Regions from separate parts of the Delftia sp. BGA-UO-ETr-SB1 genome, predicted to be linked through region 1. Evidence: predicted binding sites of a transcription regulator. Region 1 holds the regulator's gene; the other holds the start of a gene.
What was found. The regulator NrdR, encoded in region 1, represses ribonucleotide reductase genes. The targets are predictions, from matches to a motif close to CACNANATNTNGTG.

Region 1 (12,079 bases):
GTCGTCCGAGGCATGCTGGGTCAGCGTCTCCATGGTCACCACGTCACCCGAGCGCACCGAAAGCACGGGCTTGAGTGAACGGCTCAGGTAGCCCCAGTGCACGGTCTTGTCGGAGACCGGAAGGTAGTAGTGCTGGGGCGACGCACCGCCATTGTCTGCGTGCGCCGAGCGCTTGGGCACAAGGGCCAGCGCCTGGGCGTAGCGTGCATGGTCGCGCAGCAGGGCCTGGAACGGGCTGTGTGCCAGGCGCGCTGCGGCCGGTTCTGCAGCCTGCGCAGCGCTCTCGGCGGGCGAGGGGCGTCCGCGTTGGCCGGGCGGCGCATCCTGCACGCGCGCCGGACTGGCGCGATAGGCCTTGGGGGACAGACCATAGCGGGCCGTGAAGGCGCGGCTGAAGTTGGCGGCATCGCCAAAGCCCCAGCGAAAGCACAGCTCGGCGATGGAGAAATGCTGCAGCGAGCGGTTGCTCAGGTCCATGCGGCAGCGCTCCAGCCGGCGTTCGCGCAGGTAGGTGCTGAAGCTGGTGGCAGCCCCCTTGAACAGCTTTTGCAGATAGCGCGTGGACAGCCCCTCGGCGTCGGCGATGGCATCGATGGACAGCTCGGCATCGCCCAGCCGGGTTTCGATGGCGCGGCAGATGCGGCGCAGATGGCCAAGCTGCACGGCGCTTGGCGGCTCGGTCGCCTCGGCCTGCTCCTGATCGGGATTGCCGGCGCGCGGTGTCAGGCAGGTGACCAGCATGTCGGTGAGCGTGGCCTCCACCGACAGCAGATCGTCCTGTGCCAGTGCGTCGATCTGCTCTGCCAGTGAGGCCGCCATTGCCATGCACATGGCCCCCACACCGCCTGTCCCGCCGATGTGCCGGGCCTCGGGCGGGCACGAGCGCAGCAGGCGCAACAGAAAGCTCGAGGACTCCAGCCGCGCAAGCAGCAGGCGGCCGTCGCCGGGCAACTGCAGCTGCCAGTCCCGGTCTGACTCCAGCAGCAAGGCTGAGCCGGCCTTGAGCGGGAACGCAGCGTCCTCGATCACCGCATTGGCGCTGCCTTGCAGCAAGGCGCACAGCAGCAGGCCCGGGCTGCGCAGCCGCTTGGCCACGGCCCGCAGCGTCAGGGGCGAGGTGGCCAGCGTGATGAATACCGATCCCAGTGGCGAGCTCCGCAGCGCCAGGTGGGTGGCCGGTGGCGTGGGCGCTTCGCCATGGATGTCTGCCCTGGACAGCGCCTCATTGAGCGCAGCCTGCCGCAAGGCATCGGGAAATGCGTGGGTGGAAAAGCGTCTTGGATCGTCGTGCATCAGGGGCGAACTATGAACTGCCGCGTACTGCCTGTCCAAGCCCGGCGCACCGGATGGCAGCCGCGACAAGTTTTTGTGCGCGCAGGAACAACCGGCCTGGACATGCTCGCCTGGACACTGGCGCTGCCGGCACCGATCCACAACAGCAGGAGTATTTTCGATGACCATCCCCCACCAAGAACATATCTGCGGCCCGGGCTGCCAGCACGGTGCTTCGCCAGCCGATGAGAAGCTGATCCGCGAGGAATTCCAGGTTGCACGCCGCTCCTTCCTGCGCGACGCCATGGTGGTCGGTGGCGGCGCGGTCTCGGCCGGCGCCATCAGCGGTGCGATGGCACCGTCCCGGGCCTTTGCCCAGGGCGCGCCTGGCGCTCGGGCCGGCCAGGGCATGGCCAGCCACTACTACATTCCCGCCTCTGCCAACACCGTGCTCTGGGGCTACTTCAGCAGGTCGGCCAAGCCGGTGGTCGAAGTCGAATCGGGTGACTACGTGACCATGGAGACGCTCACCCACCATGCCAATGACGATGCCGAACGCATGGTCCGGGGCGACCCTGGCGCCGAGAGCGTGTTCCACTGGGACAGCCAGCGCAAGAACGTCGATCGCCGGGGCGCCGGTCCCATGGATGCCAAGAACGGCGCAGGTGGCGGCCAGGGCGTGCACATCTGCACGGGGCCGGTACGCATCAAGGGTGCCCAGCCCGGCGATGTGCTGGAAGTGCGCATCATTGATGTGGTGCCACGCCCCTCGGGCAACCCGCAGTTCAAGGGCCGGACCTTCGGCAGCAATGCGGCGGCGAACTGGGGCTTTCACTATGGCGACACGCTCACCGAGCCCCGAAAGCGCGAGGTGGTCACCATCTACGAGGTGGATGCGACCGGCGAGCGCAACTGGGCCCGCGCCGTCTACAACTACCGCTGGACGCCACAGACCGACCCCTTCGGCGTGGTCCACCCGACCATCGACTATCCGGGCGTGCCCGTGGACCACCGCACGATCAGCAAGAACGAAAACGTGCTGCGCAATATCCGCGTTCCCGTGCGCCCGCACTTCGGCACCATCGGCGTGGCGCCGGCCGAGGTGGAGATGGCCAGCTCCATTCCGCCCAACCACACGGGCGGCAACATCGACAACTGGCGCATCGGCAAGGGGGCGACCATGTATTTCCCCGTGGCCGTGCCGGGGGCCAACTTCACCGTGGGCGATCCGCATGCCTCGCAGGGGGACTCCGAGCTGTGCGGCACGGCCATCGAGTGCTCGCTGACCGGCACCTTCCAGCTGGTCCTGCACAAGAAGGCGGATCTGCCTGGAACGCCGCTGGCCGAACTGGCGTATCCGCTGCTCGAAACCCAGGACGAATGGCTGCTGCACGGCTTCAGCTACGCCAACTACCTGGCGGAGCTGGGGCCAGATGCGCAAAACCAGATCTTCAAGAAGTCTTCCGTGGACCTGGCGCTGCGCGACGCCTATCACAAGATGCGCCACTTCCTCATGACCACCCAGGGATTGGGAGAGGACGAGGCCATCTCGCTGATGTCGATTGCCGTGGACTTCGGCATCACCCAGGTGGTGGATGGCAACTGGGGCGTGCACGCGCTCGTGAAAAAGAGCATCTTCCCCGCGCGCGGCGCGTGAGTGCGTCCGGGCCCTGCGGGCAGGACCCGGCCGGGCTCAGCGCGCCAGGAAATCCCGGATGGCGAACAGCGTCTGGTCGGGCGCCTCGGTCATCTGGTTGTGGCCGCTGGGCAGGTGCATGATGCTGACCTGGCGCTGCGCGCCCCGGGCCGCCTCGATCAGGCCCTTGGCGGCCTTGGGCGGCGTCATCTGGTCCTGCTCGCCCAGGGCGAACAGGACCGGGCATTGCAGCGCCGCCATGGCCGCCTCGCCGCCCGCGTAGCTGTCGCAGGCCTTGAAGCCGGTGTGCAGCAGGTTGGTGCGGTCATTGCTGGCCAGCACGCGCCGGCCCAGCGCCATGCCGGCGCCGAACACCCAACTGCCTGCGCCGCTGGGTGGCGCCAGCGTGGCGCGCGAGAACACATTGACCATGCGGATGGCCTGCTCTGGCGTGCTCAGTGCGGAGTCCAGCAGGGCGGGCGAGACCTTCATCGGGTAGGCCGTGCCCACCAGCACCAGGTGGCTGACGCGCGCGCCCAGCCGCGCGGCCGCTTCCATGGCGATCAGGCTGCCCCAGCTGTGGCCGACCAGCGCGGCCTTTCCGATGCCTGCCGCATCCATGAGCTGGCCGATGAAATCCGCCGCTGCCTCCACGCTGGCGGGCGCGTCACCCGCGCTGCGGCAGTGGCCGGGCAGGTCTATTGCCAGCACGTTCCAGCCGTGGTTGGCCAGGTAGCGGCTTTGCAGGGCCCAGACGCTGTGGTCGCACAGCACGCCGTGGATGAGGATGGCCGTGGGCTGGGCGGGGTTGAAGGCCTTGCCGCCGGTATAGGCGTAGATGGCGTGGCCCTGAACATCGATCTTCATTGTTGGTGTCTCCCTTGTCGGCTCACGCTGCCTTTTCAGCGGCCTTGAGGGCGCGCTTGAGGTCATCGATCAGGTCGTCGGCATCCTCCAGTCCGATGGACAGGCGTATCGTGCCCTGGCCGATGCCGGCCTGGGCCAGTGCTTCGTCGCTCATGCGGAAATGCGTGGTGCTGGCCGGATGGATCACCAGGCTGCGGCAGTCGCCCACGTTGGCCAGGTGGCTGAAGACCTTGAGCGTCTCGATGAACTTGCGCCCCTGGTTGCGGTTGCCCTTGATGTCGAAACTGAACACCGAGCCCGCGCCGCGCGGCAGCAGCTTCTTGGCGAGTTGGTGCGAGGGATGGGTCTCCAGCAGCGGGTGGCCCACGCGGCCCACCAGCGGATGGCTGGCCAGGAATTGCACCACCTTCTCGGTATTGCGGATGTGGCGCTCCATGCGCAGCGGCAGCGTCTCTATACCCTGCAGGATCAGCCAGGCCGTGTGCGGGCTCATGCAGGCGCCGAAGTCGCGCAGGCCTTCGCGCCGCGCGCGCAGCAGGAATGCGCCGGTGCTGCTTTCCTCGCTGAACACCATGTTGTGGAAACCGTCGTAGGGCTCGGTCAGCTCCGGGAAGCGCCCCGACTTTTCCCAGTCGAAGCTGCCGCCATCCACCACGATGCCGCCGACCACGGTGCCGTGGCCCGACAGGAACTTGGTGGCCGAGTGGTAGACGATGTCCGCGCCATGCTCCAGCGGCTTCATCAGCCAGGGCGAGGTCAGCGTGGAGTCCACCAGCAGCGGCACGCCGGCCTCATGTGCAATGGCGCTGATGGTGGGGATGTCCAGCACATCCAGGCCCGGGTTGCCCACCGTCTCGCCGAAGAACAGCTTGGTGTTGGGGCGCACTGCGGCGCGCCAGCCGTCGATGTCGCCGGGCTTGACGAAGGTGGTTTCTATGCCGAAGCGCGCCAGCGTGTAGTGCAGCAGGTTCTGCGAGCCGCCGTACAGCGCCGTGCTGGCCACGATATGGCTGCCCGCGCCCATGAGCGTGGCCACCGACAGGTGCAGCGCCGCCTGGCCGCTGGCCACGGCGATGGCGCCCACGCCGCCTTCCAGGGCCGAGACACGCTGCTCCAGCACGGCATTCGTGGGGTTGGAGATGCGGCTGTAGACGTGCCCTGGGCGCTCCAGGTTGAACAGCGAGGCCGCATGGTCGCTGGACTCGAACACGAACGAGGTCGTGAGGTGGATGGGCGTCGCGCGCGCTCCGGTGGCGGGGTCGGGCTGTGCGCCCGCGTGCAGCGCCAGGGTGTCAAAGCCGGGGTCCGAGTAGCCGGGCATTCCTGTCTCCATGGTTGTCAAGGCAAGCGGGCATTGTGGGCTATATTTCCTGTCAGACACGGGCTTGCCGCAACCACGGCGACACAGACAAATTTGGAGATACGGCATGAAAGTAAGTGACATCCTGCGCGTCAAGGGCAACACCCTCTACACGGTGTCGCCGGACGAAAGCCTGGCCAGCGCGGTGCAGGTGATGTCGGAGCGCGATATCGGCTCCCTCGTGGTCATGGAGCACGGCGACGTGGTCGGCATGCTGACCTTCCGCGAAGTGATCCAGGGCTTCGTCAAGCATGGCGGGGTGGGCGAGACGCTGGTGCGCTCGGCCATGGACGACGCTCCCATGACTTGCACCATGGAAACCGACATGGACGAGGTGCGCCGCATGATGCTGGACCGCCACGCACGCTACATGCCGGTGATGGACAAGCGCATGCTCATGGGCGTGATCAGCCTGTACGACGTGGCCAAGGCCGTGGTGGACAGCCAGAACTTCGAGAACCGCATGCTCAAGGCCTACATCCGCGACTGGCCCGAGGGCGAGCGCCAGGGCGCGGACTGATCATCGGGTCGATATCTACCGACCGTTCGACCATTTCACTTTGGGCAGCAAGGCCTCCGAACGCAAAATGCGGCGGAGGCCTTTGTCTTTGCGCGCAGGGCGCAAAGCAGACAGTCGCGTGAACAGCGAATGGATGGGCCGCAGGACCTGTCAGTGCACCCGGCGGCGTTTGGGCTTGAGCAAGGCGCTGGGCGGCACGTCATAGGCCTGTCTGAAGACACGGCTGAAGTGCGAGAAGCTGGTGAAGCCACAGGCCAGCGCCACATCGGTCACGCGCCGCGCATTGTCTGCCCGAAGCAGCAGGTGCGCCTGGGCCAGCCGTTCGTTCCAGAGCCAGCGGCTAGGGGTCAGGCCTTCGGTGGCAAACAGCCGCGCCAGGCTGCGCAGCGACATGCCCATGTCCTGGGCTACCTGCAAGGGCTTGAGCTCGGGGTCGTCGAGCCGGGCCCGCATGTACTGCTTGGCCTGGGCAAGCCTGTTGCGGGTTCTGAAATCGCCAGGGCTGGACGATGTCAGCAGCACATTCAGCAGCGAGGGGCGAAGGTCCTGCTCCTCGTCCTTGTGCTGAAGGCCTGGCGATGCCGGTGGAGTGCTGCGCGCAGGGTCGCTGTGATCCTGGCTTTGCGTTGAGTCGTAAGAGGCCTGCATTTCACGAACCTCCCGCAGTTTGCGGCTGGTGCCTGTGTGGTGATCCGCAGGCGGTTGAAAAAGGGTGGATTGCAATTTTAACTATGAATATTTGCAATCCGATAGCTATATTTGTTATCGCCGGGCGATGGCTGCCTGCGCAATGCACCGCCGCCGCGGGCACGGCGCTTGCGGGCTACCCGGGCATAATCGTCGGCCTATGAGCGGAAACACCTTCGGCACCCTATTCACTGTCACCAACTTCGGCGAATCGCATGGCCCGGCCATAGGCTGCGTCATCGACGGCTGTCCGCCCGGCATGGCGCTGAACGAAGCGGATATCCAGCAAGAACTGGATCGCCGCCGTCCCGGCACCAGCAAGTTCGTGACCCAGCGCAACGAGCCCGATGCGGTGGAAATCCTCTCGGGCGTCTACGAAGGCCGCACCACGGGCACGCCGATCGCGCTGCTGATCCGCAATACCGACCAGCGCAGCAAGGACTACTCCAACATTGCGCAGAGCTTTCGTCCCGGCCATGCCGACTACGCCTACTTCCAGAAATACGGCATCCGTGATCCACGCGGCGGCGGCCGTTCCTCGGCACGGCTGACGGCCCCCACGGTGGCCGCTGGTGCCGTGGCCAGGAAGTGGCTCAAGGAAAAGTTCGGCACCGAGTTCCGCGCCTGCATGACCCAGGTGGGCGAGTTGTCCCTGCCCTTCGAGAGCTGGGAGCATGTGCGCAACAACCCCTTCTTTGCGCCGGTGGCCGATGTGTCCCAATACGAGGAATACATGGATGCGCTGCGCAAGTCGGGCGACTCCTGCGGCGCGGCGTTGCGCGTGCAGGCCAGCGGCATGCCGGTGGGCCTGGGCCAGCCGCTGTATGACCGCCTGGATGCCGACGTCGCCTACGCCATGATGGGCCTGAACGCGGTCAAGGCCGTGGAGATCGGTGCCGGTTTCGACAGCGTGGTCCAGCGCGGCACCACGCACGGCGACTCGCTGAGTCCCGAAGGCTTTCGCAGCAACAACGCCGGTGGCATCGTCGGCGGCATCAGCACGGGTCAGGATCTGGAAGTGCGCATAGGCATCAAGCCCACCAGTTCCATCATCACGCCGCGCGAATCCATCGACGTGCAGGGCCAGAGCACCGAGGTCATCACCAAGGGTCGCCACGACCCCTGCGTCGGCATCCGCGCAGCGCCCATCGCCGAGGCGCTGCTGGCCCTGGTGGTGATGGACCATGCGCTGCGCCACCGCGCACAGTGCGGTGACGTGGATTCGGGCTTGGCTCCCATCCCTGCCGCCGCACCCTGAAAGCACTGCCAGGCCACCAAAGAAAAAGCCGCCCAAGGGCGGCTTTCTTGCGTCCTGCCGGCCTGATCAGCCGGGATTGCGCACCTCATCCATGACGTTCTTGAAATCGTCCACATCCTCGAAACTGCGGTAGACGCTGGCGTAGCGGATGTAGCCGACCTTGTCGAGCAGCTTGAGCTCGCGCATCACCATCTCGCCCAGGCGGCTGGAGAGCACTTCGCGCTCGCCCAGGTTGCGCAGCCGCTCCTCGATGCGCTCGATGGCGGCATCGATCTGCTCTGTGCTCACGGGGCGCTTGCGCAGCGCGATCTTGAACGAGCCCAGCAGCTTGGCGCGCTCGTACTCGATGCGTCGCCCGTCCTTCTTGACGATGGCGGGAAAGCTGACCTCGGGCCGCTCGTAGGTGGTGAAGCGCTTGTCGCAGCCGCCGCACTGGCGGCGGCGGCGGATGAAGCCCCCATCCTCGGCCTCGCGGGTCTCCACGACCTGGGTGTCCGGATGGCTACAGAACGGGCACTTCATGGCAGGCCTCTATGCGTGCAACTCAGGCGCCGTAGACCGGGAAGCGGGCCGTCAACTCGGCCACCTGGGCGCGCACGCGGGCCAGGTTGGCTTCGTCGGCGGGGTTCTCCAGCACGTCGGCCAGCAGGTTGGCTGTCAGGCGGGCTTCCTCTTCCTTGAAGCCGCGCGTGGTCATGGCGGGCGTGCCCACGCGGATGCCGCTGGTCACCATCGGCTTTTCGGGATCGTTGGGGATGGAGTTCTTGTTGATCGTCATGTGGGCGGCACCCAGCGCGGCTTCGGCCGCCTTGCCGGTGATGCCCTTGGCGCGCAGGTCCACCAGCATGACGTGGCTTTCCGTGCGGCCGGAGACGATGCGCAGACCGCGTGCCGTCAGCGTTTCCGCGACAACCTTGGCGTTCTTCACGACCTGTTCCTGGTAGGTCTTGAACTCGGGCGACAGCGCTTCCTTGAAGGCCACGGCCTTGCCGGCGATGACATGCATCAGCGGGCCGCCTTGCAGGCCGGGGAAGATGGCGCTGTTGATGGCCTTCTCGTGCTCGGCCTTCATCAGGATCACGCCGCCGCGCGGGCCGCGCAGGCTCTTGTGCGTGGTGGTGGTGACCACGTCGGCGTGGGGCACGGGGTTGGGGTACACGCCTGCGGCGATCAGGCCGGCATAGTGGGCCATGTCCACCCAGAAGATGGCGCCGACTTCCTTTGCGATCTTGGCGAAGCGCTCGAAGTCGATGGCCAGGGCGTAGGCCGATGCGCCGGCCACGATGATGCGGGGCTTGTGCTCGCGCGCCAGCGCTTCCATCTTGTCGTAGTCGATGGCTTCTTCGGCATTCAGGCCGTAGGAGACCACGTTGAACCACTTGCCCGACATGTTCAGCGGCATGCCGTGCGTCAGGTGACCGCCTTCGGCCAGGCTCATGCCCATGATGGTGTCGCCGGGCTTGGCAAAGGCCATCAGCACGGCCTGGTTGGCCTGGGAGCCGGAGTTGGGCTGCACGTTGGCGGCTTCGGCGCCGAACAGCTTCTTGACGCGGTCGATGGCGAGCTGCTCGACCACATCGACGTTCTCGCAGCCGCCGTAGTAGCGCTTGCCCGGATAGCCTTCGGCGTACTTGTTGGTGAGCTGGGAGCCCTGGGCTTCCATGACGGCAGGCGAGCAATAGTTCTCGCTGGCGATCAGCTCGATATGTTCTTGTTGACGCAGGTTCTCGGCCTGGATGGCGGCAAAGACTTCGGCGTCGACCTTCTCGACGGTATTGGTGCGTTGAAACATGGCAGTCCTGTGAACTTGAAATTCCCTTGAGGCCAAGGGCTGCCCAGGCGAACGGCGGAACACTCCAGATCCCGCGTGCGCATGGAGGCTGGGCGGTACGCTCCCCGGTGGTTCACAGAAGGTGGTCCTTCTCGGGCCTTCTGCTGGTTTCCACGTCAGCGGCAGCGGTGCGTGAAGCGGCTGCGCCTATCGCCAGTTGCGTACCCCGCTAGTGTAGCTGAGCCGGTGGCGCCGAAGACCTGGCAGGGGCGTTGCAGAAGGCGTTTGCGTGGGCCACCTGCAGTTGGATCGGGCATGAAAAAAGCTGGCCTTGGCCAGCTGTGCACTCACTATGCCGGGAAGTCAGGCTACAGCGCCGGCTCCTGGGACTGAAGGGCCACCTGCTCGGAGCGGGCAGAGGTGTTGCTCGAGCTGACCGGCACGGCTGCAGGCGCAGCCGCTGCTGCCGAGCCCGAGGCCTCGGCCACGGGGGTGGCCGGCTTGGTGGAGGCGATCTGTACGGCCTGCCGGGGCTGATCGACCTTGGCAGTCATCAAAGGCACGGCACGCAGGCCGGCGGCCATGCGCAGGCGCTGGTGCTCGGCCAGCACCTTGGCGGCGTAGCCACCGTCGGTGGGCAGGTTGGCCGCGCCCACGTAGTAGCGCAGACCTCCTTCGATGGAGCCGGCGCGCTCGATGCATTCCTTGAGCACGCGCACGCCCACGCGCAGATTGCTGACCGGGTCGAAGGCAGCATTCTGGCCACCGAAGTTCTCATACTTGTCGGTATGCACCGTGGTCATCACCTGCATCAGGCCCTGCGCGCCGACAGCGCTTTGCGCAAACGGGTTGAAGCTGGACTCGATGGCCATGATCGCCAGGATCAGCGTGGGGTCCAGGCGGTTGACCTTGCCCAGGTCATAGGCCTCGCTGACCAGTGCCGCGATCGGCTCAGGCGCCACGCGGTACTTCTTGCTGAGCCAGAAGGCCACGGCTGCCTGCTCCTTGGGCAGGTTCTTGGGATTGGTCGCCGTCGCCCGATCGCTGGCAGCGAGTTCGACGGGAACACCCAGCTCGGCCATCTGGCGAGCGGTCAGCCAGGAGCGCAGCTGGCTCTCTCCGGCATCGCGCAGGTCAGGGCGGGCGAACAAGGTGATGGCCATGAAGGCCACAGCAAGGCCCAGCAGGGCGAAGCTGTTGTGGATGATGGCAAGAAAACCGTTGGCCACATCGATGGCGAACGTTCGCGCGGCGGCGAAAAATTTTCCTGACGCTGGCATAGCTTTTTCCTTTCTAGGGGCACCAACCCGAAACGGCCTTCGCCGAAGCGAAGGCCGGTGAGGCTGACACCCTGGATTGGGTGCTGCGGATCCGGGAGGCTGGCGCTTGGTGCGCCATTGCGTTGTAGGCCTGCGGGATCTGCTCAGTCGTGAGGCAGCAGAAACAAAAAACGCTCTATTCGAGCGCTGGCGGATTCTAGGAGTTCACCAAATACACGGTCAACACTATGAAATCAACTTTTTAGATCAATGAATAATAACAAACCATGGATGCAAACACAGTTTTGAGGTCTTGAAGAGCGGGTGGCGTGCTACCGATGTACGCCGCTTCCGCCGTTTTCAGAGTGCGTCATGAAATTGCAATGAAATGCAAAAGCACTGGCAGGCCGACCCTGCGTCCTTCTATATTGGAGGCGACTGCTCCTGCAGTCGTCTCGCCAAGGTGGAAGACAGGTAAAAGTGGTGTTCGATAGTGCGAACACCGTGGTTCAAGTCTTCTTCCGCGGCCTTCCTGGAAGCAATCTCTTGCTTCCAAGCAGCAAGGACCATCCTCTCCTTGACTGCGGAAAACGGTCGGGACTTGTGCCCGCCGTAAAGCCCGGAAGCCGGTTCACGGCTTCCGGGCTTTGTCGTTCAAGGATGGCCGCAACGTCAAGAAATGTGCCGTGGTGCGGACCCAGCCGTTGCTGCCGCCCCAATTTCTGGTGCAATGCAGCCGTTGCCCTGTCCTGTATCCCAGGATGAGGGCTGTACTAGTTACCAGAGCCCCATGCAATCTCTCTTCAAGCACCGCTGGCTGCGCAGGCTGACCATCGCCCTTGTGGCGTTCCTTTTGCTGTGGCTGCTGCTGTGGGCGCTGGTGCCCGTTGTGGCCAAGAGTCAACTGGAAAAGCAGGCATCGGCCAAGCTGGGCCGTCAGGTCCGTGTGGGTGCAGTGGAGTTCCGGCCCTGGTCGCTGGAGCTGACCCTGCGGGACCTGAGCATTGCCAGGAGCCAGGCGGAAGGCGCGGCGCCGGAGTCCGTGCCGTCTGCATCTTCGTCCCCCCAGCTTCAGATCGACCGCATCTATGTCAATGCCAGTATCCAGTCGCTGTTTCGGCTGGCGCCGGTGCTGGATGCCATCGAGGTCGATGCGCCGGTGCTGCGCCTGACCCAGCAGAGCCTGGGGCATTTCGATGTGGACGATGTGCTGGCCAGGCTGGCCGAACCCGGCGACACGCCGCCCTCCAGGCCCGTGGGCTTTGCGCTGTACAACATTGCGCTGCGCGACGGCCGCGTGGAATTGCAGGACGAGGTCCAGCAGCGCCAGCACATGCTCGAGCAGTTGCAGCTGCGCCTACCATTCATCAGCAACCTGGAGTCCAAGCGCGAGATCAAGGTGCTCCCGCACCTGTCCTTTGCGCTCAACGGCAGCCGGTTTGAATCCAG
Region 2 (12,079 bases), on a different contig from region 1:
TTGATGTCGATCACGTTGTCCAGCATGCGCATGGCCGTGGTGATGGTCTTGCGCAGCTTGCCGTGGTCGATGGCGCCATCGACGATGTGGCGCGCCAGGTTGACCGAGCCCAGGTTGCAGACGGCGGTCTCGGTGTCGCTGGTGTTCAGCGTGATCTCGGTGCACAGGTTGGACGAGTGCACCACGCCGGCGTGCTGCTGGGGCGAGCGCACGTTGCAGGGGTCCTTGAAGGTGACCCAGGGGTGGCCGGTCTCGAACAGCATGGACAGCATCTTGCGCCACAGGTCCATGGCCGGGATGCGCTTGAACAGCTTGAGTTCGCCGTTGTCGGCCTTGGTTTCGTAGGCCGTGTAGGCGTGCTCGAAGGCGGCGCCGAAGAGGTCGTGCAGGTCGCCGACATCGGAGGGCGAGAACAGGGTCCAGTGGCCCTTTTCCATGACGCGCTTCATGAACAGGTCGGGAATCCAGTTCGCCGTGTTCATGTCGTGCGTGCGGCGGCGGTCGTCGCCGGTGTTCTTGCGCAGTTCGAGGAATTCCTCGATGTCCAGGTGCCAGGTCTCCAGGTAGGTGCAGACGGCGCCCTTGCGCTTGCCGCCCTGGTTCACGGCCACGGCCGTGTCGTTGACCACCTTGAGGAAGGGCACCACGCCCTGCGACTCGCCGTTCGTGCCCTTGATGCGCGAACCCAGGGCGCGCACGCGCGTCCAGTCGTTGCCCAGGCCGCCGGCGAACTTGGACAGCAGGGCGTTTTCCTTGATGGACTCATAGATGCCGTCCAGATCGTCGGGCACCGTGGTCAGGTAGCAGGAAGACAGCTGCGAGCGCAGCGTGCCGCTGTTGAACAGCGTGGGCGTGCTGCTCATGAAGTCGAAGGACGACAGCAGCTCGTAGAACTCGATGGCGCGTGCATTGCGGTCCTCTTCCTGCAGCGCCAGGCCCATGGCCACGCGCATGAAGAAGGACTGGGGCAGCTCGATGCGCGTCTTGCGCACGTGCAGGAAGTAGCGGTCGTACAGGGTCTGCAGGCCCAGGTAGTCGAACTGCTCGTCGCGCTCGGCCTTGATGGCGGCAGCCAGGCGGGGCAGGTCGTAGTTCAGCAGCTCGGGGTTGAGCAGCTCGTTGTCCACGCCCTTGCGGATGAAGCCGGGGAAGTACTCTGCGTAGGCCGCCTGGATGTCGGCCGGGTGCACGTCACGGCCCATGACCTCGCGCACGATCGTGTGCAGCAGCAGGCGGGCGGTGACGTAGGTGTAGTCGGGGTCTTTCTCGATCAGCGTGCGGGCGGCCAGGATGGAGGCCTTGAAGACTTCTTCGATCGGCACGCCGTCGTACAGGTTGCGCAGCGTCTCGGCGACGATGGGGGCGGCCTGGATATCGGCGTTGAGGTTGCGGCAGGACGCCTCGATCAGCGCCAGCAGGCGGGCCTGGTCCAGCGGCACGCGCTGGCCGTTGTCGGTCACATGCAGCACGGGCGCCGGTGCGGCGGCGGCAACCGCTGCGGCCTCGGCGGCCTTCTTTTGCTCGGCACGTTCCTGGTTGCGGCGGTCGCGGTACAGCACGTAGGCGCGCGCCACGTCGTGGTGGCCGCCGCGCATCAGGCCCAGTTCGACCTGGTCCTGCACATCTTCAATATGGAAGGTGCCGCCGCCCGGACGCGAGCGCAGCAGTGCGCGAACCACGGCCTGGGTCAGCTCGTCCACGGTCTCGCGCACGCTGGCGGAGGCCGCGCCCTGGGCGCCGCGCACGGCCAGGAAGGCCTTGGTCAGAGCGACGGCGATCTTTTGCGGCGTGAAGGGCACCACATCGCCGCTGCGGCGGATGATCTGGTAGCCGTCCTGCACGGACAGGTGATGGGCGGAGGAAGGATTGGCAGCATCACCGTGCGCAGCGGGAGCCAAAGAATTCAGTGCTTCTTGCATGAGTTTCCTCAACGGGTGTTTGTGGATGGAACGGACGCGGACCTGCACTTGGGGCAGGCTTGCTGGGAGATGGAATCGGGGTCGGATGTACACACCGTTTTCACAGGGTGTGCACAGCTTGTGAACACTAGATATGGTGTCCAGCGTGCTTCTGGGCACTACCTGTAGTGTATCGCCGTCTCATGTACACGGGGTACTCACGGCCGGAAAACCGCTGTTTGCGCTGCGCCAAACGGGTGCGCAACCTACAAGCCAATAGCAGCAAAGGCCCGCTGCGCCGTGGCTTGCGGGCGATGGTCCGCCGCAAGCCGCTGCAGCCTTGGCCCTGCGCCGGTCGGACCGCTGAAAGCCCCATGGACAGTGGGGCTGCGACACATGCGTGAATTTGTAAAAAATGATCAGGCAGCCGCTGCATGCGCCGGGCGCGCCACATCGGTTGCTTTCTGGATTGACAGACCCTTTGTCCTCTGCCTGTGGACAAGCGGGATTTTGCGCAAGACCTGGCGGTGCCTGCGATGAGGGTGTGCGCTTACGTGGAGGGCTGGCCCGCGCCCGGTGGCAGCTGCCAGTTCGCCGTGGCGGGGTGATGGGCCAGCAGCCCGCGCAGCCGGTGCCAGTCGAAGCCTGCGCCCGGATCGCATTTGCGGCCCGGCGCGATGTGCTCATGGCCTGCGAGATGGGCCACGGGGTAGCGGGCCGCGATGGCGTTGCACAGGGCATCGAGCGCCGCGTACTGGGCCGGCTCGAACCGCAGGCCCTCCAGGCCTTCAAGCTCTATGCCGATGGAGTCGTCGTTGCAGCGGTCGCGGCCCCGCCAGCAGGAAGCGCCTGCATGCCAGGCGCGCGCATCGCAATCCACAAACTGCCAGACCTCGCCCTGGCGCGTGATGAAGAAATGCGCCGACACCTCCAGGCCGCGTATCCCCTGGTAGTAAGGATGGGCGTCCCAGTCGAGCTGGTTGGTGAACAGTTGCTGGACCGCACCCGTGCCGTACTCGCCGGGGGGCAGGCTGATGGAGTGCACGACGACCAGATCGACCAGCGCCTGGGCCGGGCGCTCGCCAAAGTTGGGCGAGGGCAGGTGGCGGGCCTGCTGCAGCCAGCCGCCTTGCCAGGTCCAGGCCGGGGCATGGGTGGCTTGCGCCTGTGGATCAGGACTCGCCATGGCCGCCTCCGTCCGCCTCGGCGCTGGCATCGCCGGGCAGGGCGATGTTCAGCCGGTCGATGCGGTAGCGGATCTGGCGCAGGCTCAGGCCCAGGCGCGCGGCGGTGGCCGTGCGGTTGAAGCCGTTTTCCTGCAGCGCCTGCACCAGGATGCCGCGCTCGCGCTCGTCCAGCCAGGCCTGCAGGTCACGGGGCAGGTCGGCATCGGCTGGCTCTGGCGATAGCGGGCCGCCTGGCGGCAGGGGGCGTGAAGGCGAGAGCGAAGGAGAGGGCGAGGCGGATGCAGGCGGGGTGGGCGGTGCAGGCGGTGCGGGCGGCGTGCCGCAGGGCAGCTGCATCTCGGGATCTATGCGCAGCGGCCCGTCCTCGCCCAGCGTGATGGCGCGGTGCAGCAGGTTCTCCAGTTCACGCACATTGCCGGGCAGGGGCAGGCGGGCGATCTGCTGCACAGAGCGCTCGTCGATCTCGGGCATGGGCAGGCCGGATTCCTGCGACAGCCGTGCCAGCAGGGCGCGGCACAGGGCAGGCAGGTCTTCGCGGCGCTCGCGCAGCGGGGGCAGCAGTACCTCGATGACATTGAGGCGGTAGTACAGGTCCTGCCGGAAGCGCCCCTGCTGCACATCGGCAGCCAGGTCGCGGTGGGTGGCGCTGACGATGCGTACATCGGCCGCTTCCTCCTGTGCGGAGCCCAGGGGGCGCACGCGGCGCTCCTGGATGGCGCGCAGCAGCTTGGCCTGCATGGCCAGGGGCAGGTCGCCGATCTCGTCCAGAAACAAGGTGCCGCCGCGCGCAGCCTGGAAGTAGCCGTCGCGGTCCTGGGTGGCGCCGGTATAGGAGCCCTTGCGCGCGCCGAAGAACTCGGCTTCCAGCAGGTTTTCGGGAATTGCGCCGCAGTTCACGGCCACCATGGGGCCATGGGCGCGCTGGCTGCAGGCATGCAGCGCGCGGGCCACCAGCTCCTTGCCTGTGCCTGACTCGCCATGCACCAGCACCGGCGCCATGCCGCGCGCCACCTTGGCAATGCGCTGCTTGACGGCCTGCATGGCGGGCGACTCGCCGACCATGGCGTCCAGTGCGCCGCTGCCGTTGAGCACCGGGCTGGCGGCGGGAGCGGCCGAAGGGCTGCGCGCCGGCATCACGCCCGGGGCCGGCACACCGCCCACGCCCTGGGCGGCCGAGGCCACGACCAGGCGGAACTGCTTGAGGTCCACGGGCTTGGTCAGGTAGTCGAAGGCGCCTGAGCGCAGGGCCTCGACGGCGTTCTCGGCGGAGCCGTAGGCCGTCATGACCACGCAGCGCTCGCGTCGCTGCTGGCTGCGCAGGTCCTGCAGCAGCTCCATGCCCATGCCGTCGGGCAGGCGCATGTCGGTGATGACCACGTCGAAGCGCTGGGTCTGCAGCTGCTCGCGCGCCTCGCCCACGCTGGCGGCGGTTTCCACGCGGTAGCCTTCGCGCAGAAGGGTCAGTTCATAGAGGGTGCGCAGATCCGGCTCGTCGTCCACGACAAGGATCGATGCGGCAGCGGGCAGGGAGTTCAAAGGCATCACACCACAATCTGATCAAACAGGGAGGCCGGCAGGGCCGAGGCCGGGCCGGCACGGAACACGATGCTGAAGGCATTGCCCTCGACAGGGCCGTGCGGCGTGGGCCGCGACAGCCTCTGGTAGCTGATGCTGGCATCGTAGCGCTGGCACAGCTCGCGGCAGATATACAGGCCCAGGCCGCTGGAGCGGCTTTCCGAAGAGAAGAAGGGCTCGAACAGATGGCGTTGCACCGTGGGCTCCAGCGCGGCGCCGTCGCTCCAGACCTGTAGCCAGATCTGGCCGCCGGCCGGCGCGCCGGTCAGCACCTGCAGTGTGTGTGGCTCGTGGGCGTTGCTGCGGTAGCGCCGGGCGTTGTCCAGCAGGTTCACCAGGATGCGGCGCAGATGCTCGCCATCGAACACCACGGTCTTGTCCCTGGCGTCCAGCAGGAGCTGGATGCTGTGCGCGGGCTGGCCCTGGGCCTGCCATTCCTGGCAAACCTGGGCCACATGCTGGTCCAGGGCCAGCAGACCGGCATGCGCCTCGCCAATGTGCTGCTGGGCCCGGGCGATGTTGAGTACGTCCTCGACGATGCGTGCCAGGCGCTCGGCATTCTGGCCCACGATGCGGCACAGCTGCTGCTGGGCCGGGTCCTGCGCCAGATCCTCGGCCAGCAGGGCATTGGCCTGGGTGATGGCGGCCAGCGGATTGCGGATCTCGTGGGCCACGGCGGCCGACATGCGGCCCATGGAGGCCAGCTTTTCCGTGCGCAGCCGCGCCTCCATCTCGCGCAGATCATGCAAAAAGACCACGCACAGCTGCTGCAGCAGCGCGGGCTCGGCCGCGTCGGCGGCGTCGGATGGGGTGGCGACTTCGGTCAGCCAGGTGCGCAGGTGCAGGCCCGTCATGCCTTCCTGGCCGATGGACTGCAGATGGATGGCGGCCGAGATGGGCAGGTTCTGGGCAAAGCTCTGGGCCACGGCGTCCTGCAGCCGCTGCCAGCCGGAATGCTCCTTGAGGGCGAAGGGCAGGGCATGCGCGTCGGCCAGCCCCAGCAGGTGCAGTGCGGCCGGGTTGGCCTGCTGCACGCGGAACTGGGGATCGACCACCAGCACGCCTTCGCCCAGGTGGCGGATCACCAGGGCATTGACCTGTTCCTGCGTCTGGGCCTTGCGGCTGCTGTGCTGGGCCAGGTGGCGCTCGCGCCGCACGCGGCGTGCCAGTTCGTGCGTCAGATAGGCCACCGCGAAATAGCCTGCGCAGGCAAAGCTGGCCTGGTAGTAGGCCTGGGTGCTTTCTATGCGGCCAGCCACGTCCTGCCATGCCACCCAGCCCAGGGTCAGCAGCGTGACGCTGGCGGTGGTGGCCAGGGCCAGCGTCAGATTGCCCAGCACGGCCGAGATCAGGATGGGAATGGCCAGCAGGGCCGAGTAGTTCAGCGGCCCGGTCTGCAGCATCTGCAGCAGGCAGATGACCGCGATGTCCACGCCGATCACGGGCAGCCAGTGCACGCCGGCGCGGGGCGAGGGCGGCTGCGCGCGTGCCGTCAGCCGCAGCAGCAGCGTCAGCCCCAGGTAGCCCAGGCAGACCAGCCAGACCAGGGAATTGCCGCCGGGCTGCACGCTGAGCAGCGCCAGCTGCAGCAGCAAAAGCGCAGTGGCGATGAGCACGCGGCCGGTCAGGAAGCCCTGCCATAGCCGGACAAAGGGGGCGTTGGCGTCGTGCGGCGACTGCGCCGCGGCCTCGTCGATGGTGGGTGGCTGGGGGGGGACCGCGTCCTGCATGCTCAGCGCCGTTGCGCCAGGGTGCGGTGCTCTGCGCTGCAGTAGCTGCGGCCGGCCGCTTCGATGGCCTCGCTGCGCGGCAGGTGCAGGCCGCAGTGCGCGCATTCGACCATGTCCTGCGGTGCCGCCAGCGGCGCATTGGCCGGGTTGGCCGGATTGCGCGGCGCAGCGGCCTGGCGCCGCTCGTGGGCCTCGGCACGGCGCTGGCTGCGCCAGACGCCGACGGCAATGATGATGACGATCAGGACCAGCAGGTACTTCATGTGGTGCGCTCCAGCAGCACTTCCATGACGAAGCGCGATCCCGCATAGGCCAGCAGCAGCAGCAGGGCGCCTGCATAGAGCATGCGCACGGCGCTGCGGCCACGCCAGCCAAAGCGCGCACGGCCGATCAGCAGCACGGCAAAGGTCAGCCACGACAGCAGCGAGAACACAGACTTGTGGTTCCAGACCCAGGCCTTGCCATAGAGCTGTTCGCCGAACAGCCAGCCTGCGGCCAGCGTGGCCGTGAGCAGCACAAAGCCTGCGGACACGAAGCGGAAGGTCAGGCGCTCCAGCGTGAGAAGCGGCAGGCCGCTGTCATGGCCACCGCCGCCCAGCCGCATGTGCTGCTCGGCGCGTGTCATCAGCGAGGCGTGGACCACGGCGGCCGCGAACAGTCCGTAGGAGGCAATGCCCAGTGCCAGGTGCAGCGGCAGCCAGGGCGAGGCGTTGACATGCAGGGGCGTTCCCGGAAACAGCGCGGCCATGAGCACGGCGGCCGTGCCCAGCGCGGACAGCGCCAGCTGCGCGCGCATCTTGGGGAACAGCTGCTGCTCGACGCCATAGACGGTGAGCACCAGCCAGGCCGTCATGGACAGGGCCGGTGCAAAGCCGAAGTGAGGCTGCTCCCCGAGCAGGCCCCAGGCCAGGGCCAGGGCGTGGAGCACCCAGGCCAGGCGCAGGGCAATGCGGGCGCCGGCCTGGCTGATGCGTCGGGCGCCGGCGGCTGGCACGGCATAGGCCACGGCTGCGGCAAGCGCCAGCATCCAGCCCAGGGGCGATACGTTGGCGGAAATCAGGGGGACGGAGAGCATCGTTCAATGATAGCTGTGGCTTTCCCGCCGCCGGTTGTGCAGGCTCAGAATCCGGGTGCCATGCCGTGGTTCGGCGCGCATTTTCAGGGCTCCACGGCTGCCTCGATGCGATTGCGCCCCTGGGCCTTGGCCTGGTAGAGCAGGCCGTCCGCCTTCTGCAGCCAGGTTTCCAAAGGCGCGGCAGACGGCTGCCGTACGGTGAGTACGCCGCAGCTGACGGTGAGCTGCGGCGCCGTGGGAGAGGCGGCGTGGGCGATGGACAGGCGCAGCACTTCCTGGCGGAAATGCTCGGCCATGGCCGGGGCGTCGCTTTCGCCGGGGAGGATGAGCGCGAATTCCTCGCCGCCAAAGCGCGCGGCCAGGTCGTAGGGCCGGCGCGCATGGCGCTGCAGCGTGGCAGCCACGGCCTTGAGCGCCTCGTCCCCCTGCACATGGCCATAGCAGTCGTTGTATTGCTTGAAGTGGTCTATATCAATGAGAGCCAGGCCCACGGGCTCGCCGGTGCGCAGGCTGCGGCGGTAGGCGCGCTCCAGCACGTCGTCGAAGTGGCGCCGGTTGGCCAGGCCGGTCAGCCCGTCCACCATGGCCAGGCGCTCCAGGGCCTGGCGCTGCAGGGCCAGCCGGATCTGGTTGCGCACGCGCACCTCGACCACGGCGGGGCGTATGGGCTTGGAGACATAGTCGGCCGCGCCCAGGCGCAGGCCATATTCCTCGGCCTCGGCATTGCTCTGTCCGGTGATGAAGATGACGGCGATATGGGCGGTGCGCTCCTGCGCGCGCAGCGCACCCAGCACCTCGTAGCCGTTCATGCCGGGCATGGCCAGGTCCAGAAGGATCAGCTGCAGGCGGTGGGCTTCGCGGTGGGCGATCACCAGGGCGCCAGGGCCGTCCTTGGCCAGCAGCACTCGGTAGTGGGGGCTCAGCAGCTCGGCCAGCATGCTGCGGTTCAGCCGCTCGTCGTCCACGATGAGGACCGTGGGCAGCTCCGACCCGGTCAGGGCGTCAAGCATCTGCAGCTCCCTGTAGGGCCATCCGGTTCGCGGCCATGCTCCGCGCCAGCTGATCGAGCGCCTGCAGCGCCGCCTCGGTTTCCAGGGACTCGGTGCAGCGCTGGATGCGCTGCAGCACGGACGCATGTCGCCCGCTGGCCAGGGGCCGCAGCCGTTCCAGTTCGGCCACGGCGGCATAGTCGCTGTCGGCAATCTGCAGCCGCAGCCGAGCCAGCGTGGATGAGACTTCTTCTGCGGTCATCGGCTGCCGCTGCCGCGAGGGCGCAGCGCTGGACACCGTGGCCAGGGGTGGCAAGGCCGCCTGCCTGGACCGCACGGCGATTTCCGCCAGCAGGCCCTGCAGTCCATCGGCCAGCGCCTGGACCAGGGATGGCAGATCACCGCTGGGCCGGGCATTCCCGCCATTGCCGTCGCCTGACAGGCAGGCATGCGCGCCGGTCTCGGCCATGGCTGACCATTGCTCCAGCAGGTTCGCGCCCAGGTAGCCCAGGCTGCCCTTGAAGGTATGCGCCAACGACGCCACGGTTGCCCAGTTGCCGCTGCGCGCGGCGCGGCGCAGCTGTTGCGGCGCATCGGCAAAGTCCTGGGCAAAGCCTTCGATCGCATGCTGCATGCGCGGCGATTGGCTGGCAAGGCGTTGCCGCAGCTGCACAGGATCCCAGGCCGGGGCAGGGGTTGGCGGCGTGGGCCGGGAGGGCGGGGCCGGCGCAGGCGCTGCCGTTGTCGGGGGGGCTGCGCGCAGGCAGCGCTGCAGCGTCTCGTACAGCAGCACATCGTCAACGGGTTTGGTCAGATGGGCATTCATGCCTGCGGCCTCGATCCGGGCGCGCTCCTCGACATAGGCCTGTGCAGTCAGCGCGATCACCGGAAGATGCCGCAGCGCGCTGCGCGTGCGCAGGGCGCGCGTGACACTGAGGCCGTCCATGCCGGGCATGTGCACGTCCATGAGCACGGCATCGAAAGGCTGACTGTCGAGCAGCTGCAGCGCCTGCAGACCGTCTTGCGCAGTCTGTACCGATATGCCGGCCTGCTCCAGCAGCTCGGTGGCCACCTCGCGGTTGAGCACGTTGTCATCCACCACCAGCACCCTGCGCCCAGGCAGGTCGGGGTAGCGCTGCTGTGGCGACGGGCCGGCCGCCGGGTCTTCGGGCTGGGTCGATTCCGGGTCCCGCAGCGCCTCCCGGATGCAGGACCTCAGTGCCGATGCGGTCAGGGGCTTGATCAGCAGGCCTCGCAGGCCCCGCAGGCCCAGCTGCGCGGCACGCAGCTGCACTTCGTCGCGCCCGAAGGCCGTGACCATGAGCGCAGCCGGGGTCTTGACCAGGTCCTGTCGCTCGCGCATGCGGCGTGCCAGCTCCAGTCCGTCCATGCCGGGCATGCGCCAGTCCAGCAGGGCCAGGCCATAGGGGGATTCCTGGCGTGCGGCCTCTTGAAGCATGCGCAGCGCCTGCATGCCGTCCGCCGCCGTATCGCAGCGCATGCCCAGTCTGCGCACCATGGCAGCCAGCGCCTCGCGCGCGCTGGCGTTGTCATCGACGATGAGAACGCCGGTGCTGCCCAGGTTGTCGTGGCCGTCCGGCAGCGCATCCGTGGCAAGCCGGACCTTGGCCTTGAAGCGGAAGTCGCTGCCCTGGCCGGGCTGGCTGCACACGCCGATCTCGCCGCCCATGAGCTGCACCAGCCTGTGGCAGATGGCCAGGCCCAGGCCGGTGCCGCCGTGGCGGCGCGTGGTCTGGATGTCGGCCTGGGTGAAGGGCTGGAACAGCCGCTCGGCCCGCGATGCATCCAGGCCTATGCCGGTGTCGCGCACGCTCACGCACAGGTGGTGCAGGGGCGCTGCCGTGGTGCCCGCATCGGCATCCGCAGGCGCGTTCACCGGTGGCGGCTCCAGATGCAGGGAGATCACCACCTCGCCATGCTCGGTGAACTTGATGGCGTTGCCGACCAGGTTGGTCAGCACCTGGCCCAGGCGCATTGGGTCGCCGCGCAAACGGGGCGGCAGCTGCGGGTCCAGCGCATAGACCACTTCCAACCCCTTTTCCTCTGCGCGCAGCGCCGTGGAGGCCGTCACGGTCTCCAGCACATCGTCAAGGGCGAAGTCCACTTCCTCCAGCGCCAGCATGCCCGCTTCTATCTTGGAGAAATCGAGGATGTCGTTGATCACGGCCAGCAGGGCGCTGGCCGAGCGCTCCACCTTCTCCAGGTAGCCGCGCTGGCGCGATGTCAGCGCGGTCTGCTGCACCAGGCGCGTCATGCCGATGACGGTATTCATGGGTGTGCGGATTTCGTGGCTCATGATGGCCAGGAAATCCGATTTGGCGCGTTCGGCCGCTTCGGCGGCTTCCTTGGCCTGATGCAGCGCCTGCTCGGCCTCGCGCTCGCGGGTGATGTCCAGCATGATGCCGTCCCAGACCATGCCCTCCTGACAGCGCCGGGGGGCCGAGCGGCAGCGCAGCCAGCGGATCTCTCCGTCGGGCTTGAGCACGCGAAAGCGGCAATCGAAGACCCGCAGCGTATCGATCGAGCGTTGCATCATCCTCTGGTAGAGCGGCAGATCCTCGGGATGGATGGCATTCAGGTAGACCTGCCGATCGGCCATGATGGCGTGGGCCGGCACGCCGATCAGGTTCTCTATGCCGGCGCTGATGTAGCTGAGCCGCAGTTGCGTCAAGCCGCCTTCCAGGCGGTAGATGGCGCCGCTGGGCAGGTTGTCGGCCAGGGCTTCGAGGCGCATGCGTGCGTCCTCGCGTTCGGACAGGTCCTGCAGCGTGCCGCTGAGCGCGACGATGCGGCCTTGCTCGTCGCGCAGGGCCCGGCCCATGAGGCGGGCAGCGAACTGCCGGCCGTCCGGGCAGCGCTGGACCACATCGATGCTGTAGGACTGGCCGGTGCTGATGCACAGATCCACGGCAGCGGTGAGCCGGGCAAGATCCTGCGGCCCGAGCATGGCGCGCAGGGCATGGCGCGTCAGTGGCGGACCCTGGGGGTCCAGGCCGTTCATCACATACATCATCTCCGAGGCCTGAAAGTGCCCGGTGTCCAGTTCCCATGTCCAGCTGCCCAGGCGCGCCAGCTGTTCGGCCTGGCGCAGCACGTCGTAGCTTTTTTGCAGCTGGGACTCGGTCTGGCGCATGAGGGTGATGTCGCGCGCAATGCCCAGCACGCCCACGGTCCGGCCCTCGGCATCGCGATAGGGAATCTTGGTGGACTGGAAGATGCGGCGCTGCCCGTCGACCAGCAGATGATCGTCCATCACCACGGGCGCATCGCTGTCCAGCACCCGGCGGTCGCTGTCGGTGAAGCTGCTGTCGGAGAAAAGCTCCTGGTCGGTCTTGCCCACGATGTCTTCGGGCGCGCGTCCGGCAAAGCGGGCTGTGGCGGGGTTGGCGAAGGTGTAGCGGCCCTGCCGGTCCTTGGCGAAGACCAGGTCGGGCGTCTCGCGCATCACGGTCTCCAGCAGGCGCGTCGAGTCCTGCCACGGCCAGGTGCGGTTTTGCAGGTGCGGCTCAAGCTGCGCATTGGGCTGGCCGATCGGCTCGTCCTGGCCGGTGCGCTCGCTGAGGTCGTGCCAGGTAGTGAAGAAAAGCCGCCTGCCCGACAGTGA

Region 2: a site for NrdR is predicted at 2,045-2,058, ahead of AC57B5_RS14570 (ribonucleoside-diphosphate reductase subunit alpha). Genes of this name have one in related genera too.

Annotation. Positions count from the first base shown of each region.
Region 1 is NZ_JCAQOW010000006.1:1,887,560-1,899,638, forward strand. Features, by position in the region: gene AC57B5_RS27265 (acetamidase/formamidase family protein) at 1-1,293, opposite strand, end outside; gene AC57B5_RS27270 (acetamidase/formamidase family protein) at 1,454-2,929, shown strand; gene AC57B5_RS27275 (alpha/beta fold hydrolase) at 2,966-3,775, opposite strand; gene AC57B5_RS27280 (O-acetylhomoserine aminocarboxypropyltransferase) at 3,798-5,096, opposite strand; gene AC57B5_RS27285 (CBS domain-containing protein) at 5,203-5,655, shown strand; gene AC57B5_RS27290 (helix-turn-helix domain-containing protein) at 5,806-6,303, opposite strand; gene aroC (chorismate synthase) at 6,503-7,600, shown strand; gene nrdR (transcriptional regulator NrdR) at 7,667-8,122, opposite strand; gene glyA (serine hydroxymethyltransferase) at 8,145-9,392, opposite strand; ZMP/ZTP riboswitch at 9,427-9,602, opposite strand; gene AC57B5_RS27310 (transglycosylase SLT domain-containing protein) at 9,740-10,651, opposite strand; gene AC57B5_RS27315 (DUF748 domain-containing protein) at 11,421-12,079, shown strand, end outside.
Region 2 is NZ_JCAQOW010000005.1:958,549-970,627, reverse strand. Features, by position in the region: gene AC57B5_RS14570 (ribonucleoside-diphosphate reductase subunit alpha) at 1-1,919, opposite strand, end outside; gene ampD (1,6-anhydro-N-acetylmuramyl-L-alanine amidase AmpD) at 2,449-3,084, opposite strand; gene AC57B5_RS14560 (sigma-54-dependent transcriptional regulator) at 3,071-4,627, opposite strand; gene AC57B5_RS14555 (sensor histidine kinase) at 4,627-6,390, opposite strand; gene AC57B5_RS14550 (PP0621 family protein) at 6,393-6,653, opposite strand; gene AC57B5_RS14545 (cytochrome C assembly family protein) at 6,650-7,465, opposite strand; gene AC57B5_RS14540 (GGDEF domain-containing response regulator) at 7,549-8,475, opposite strand; gene AC57B5_RS14535 (response regulator) at 8,468-12,079, opposite strand, start outside.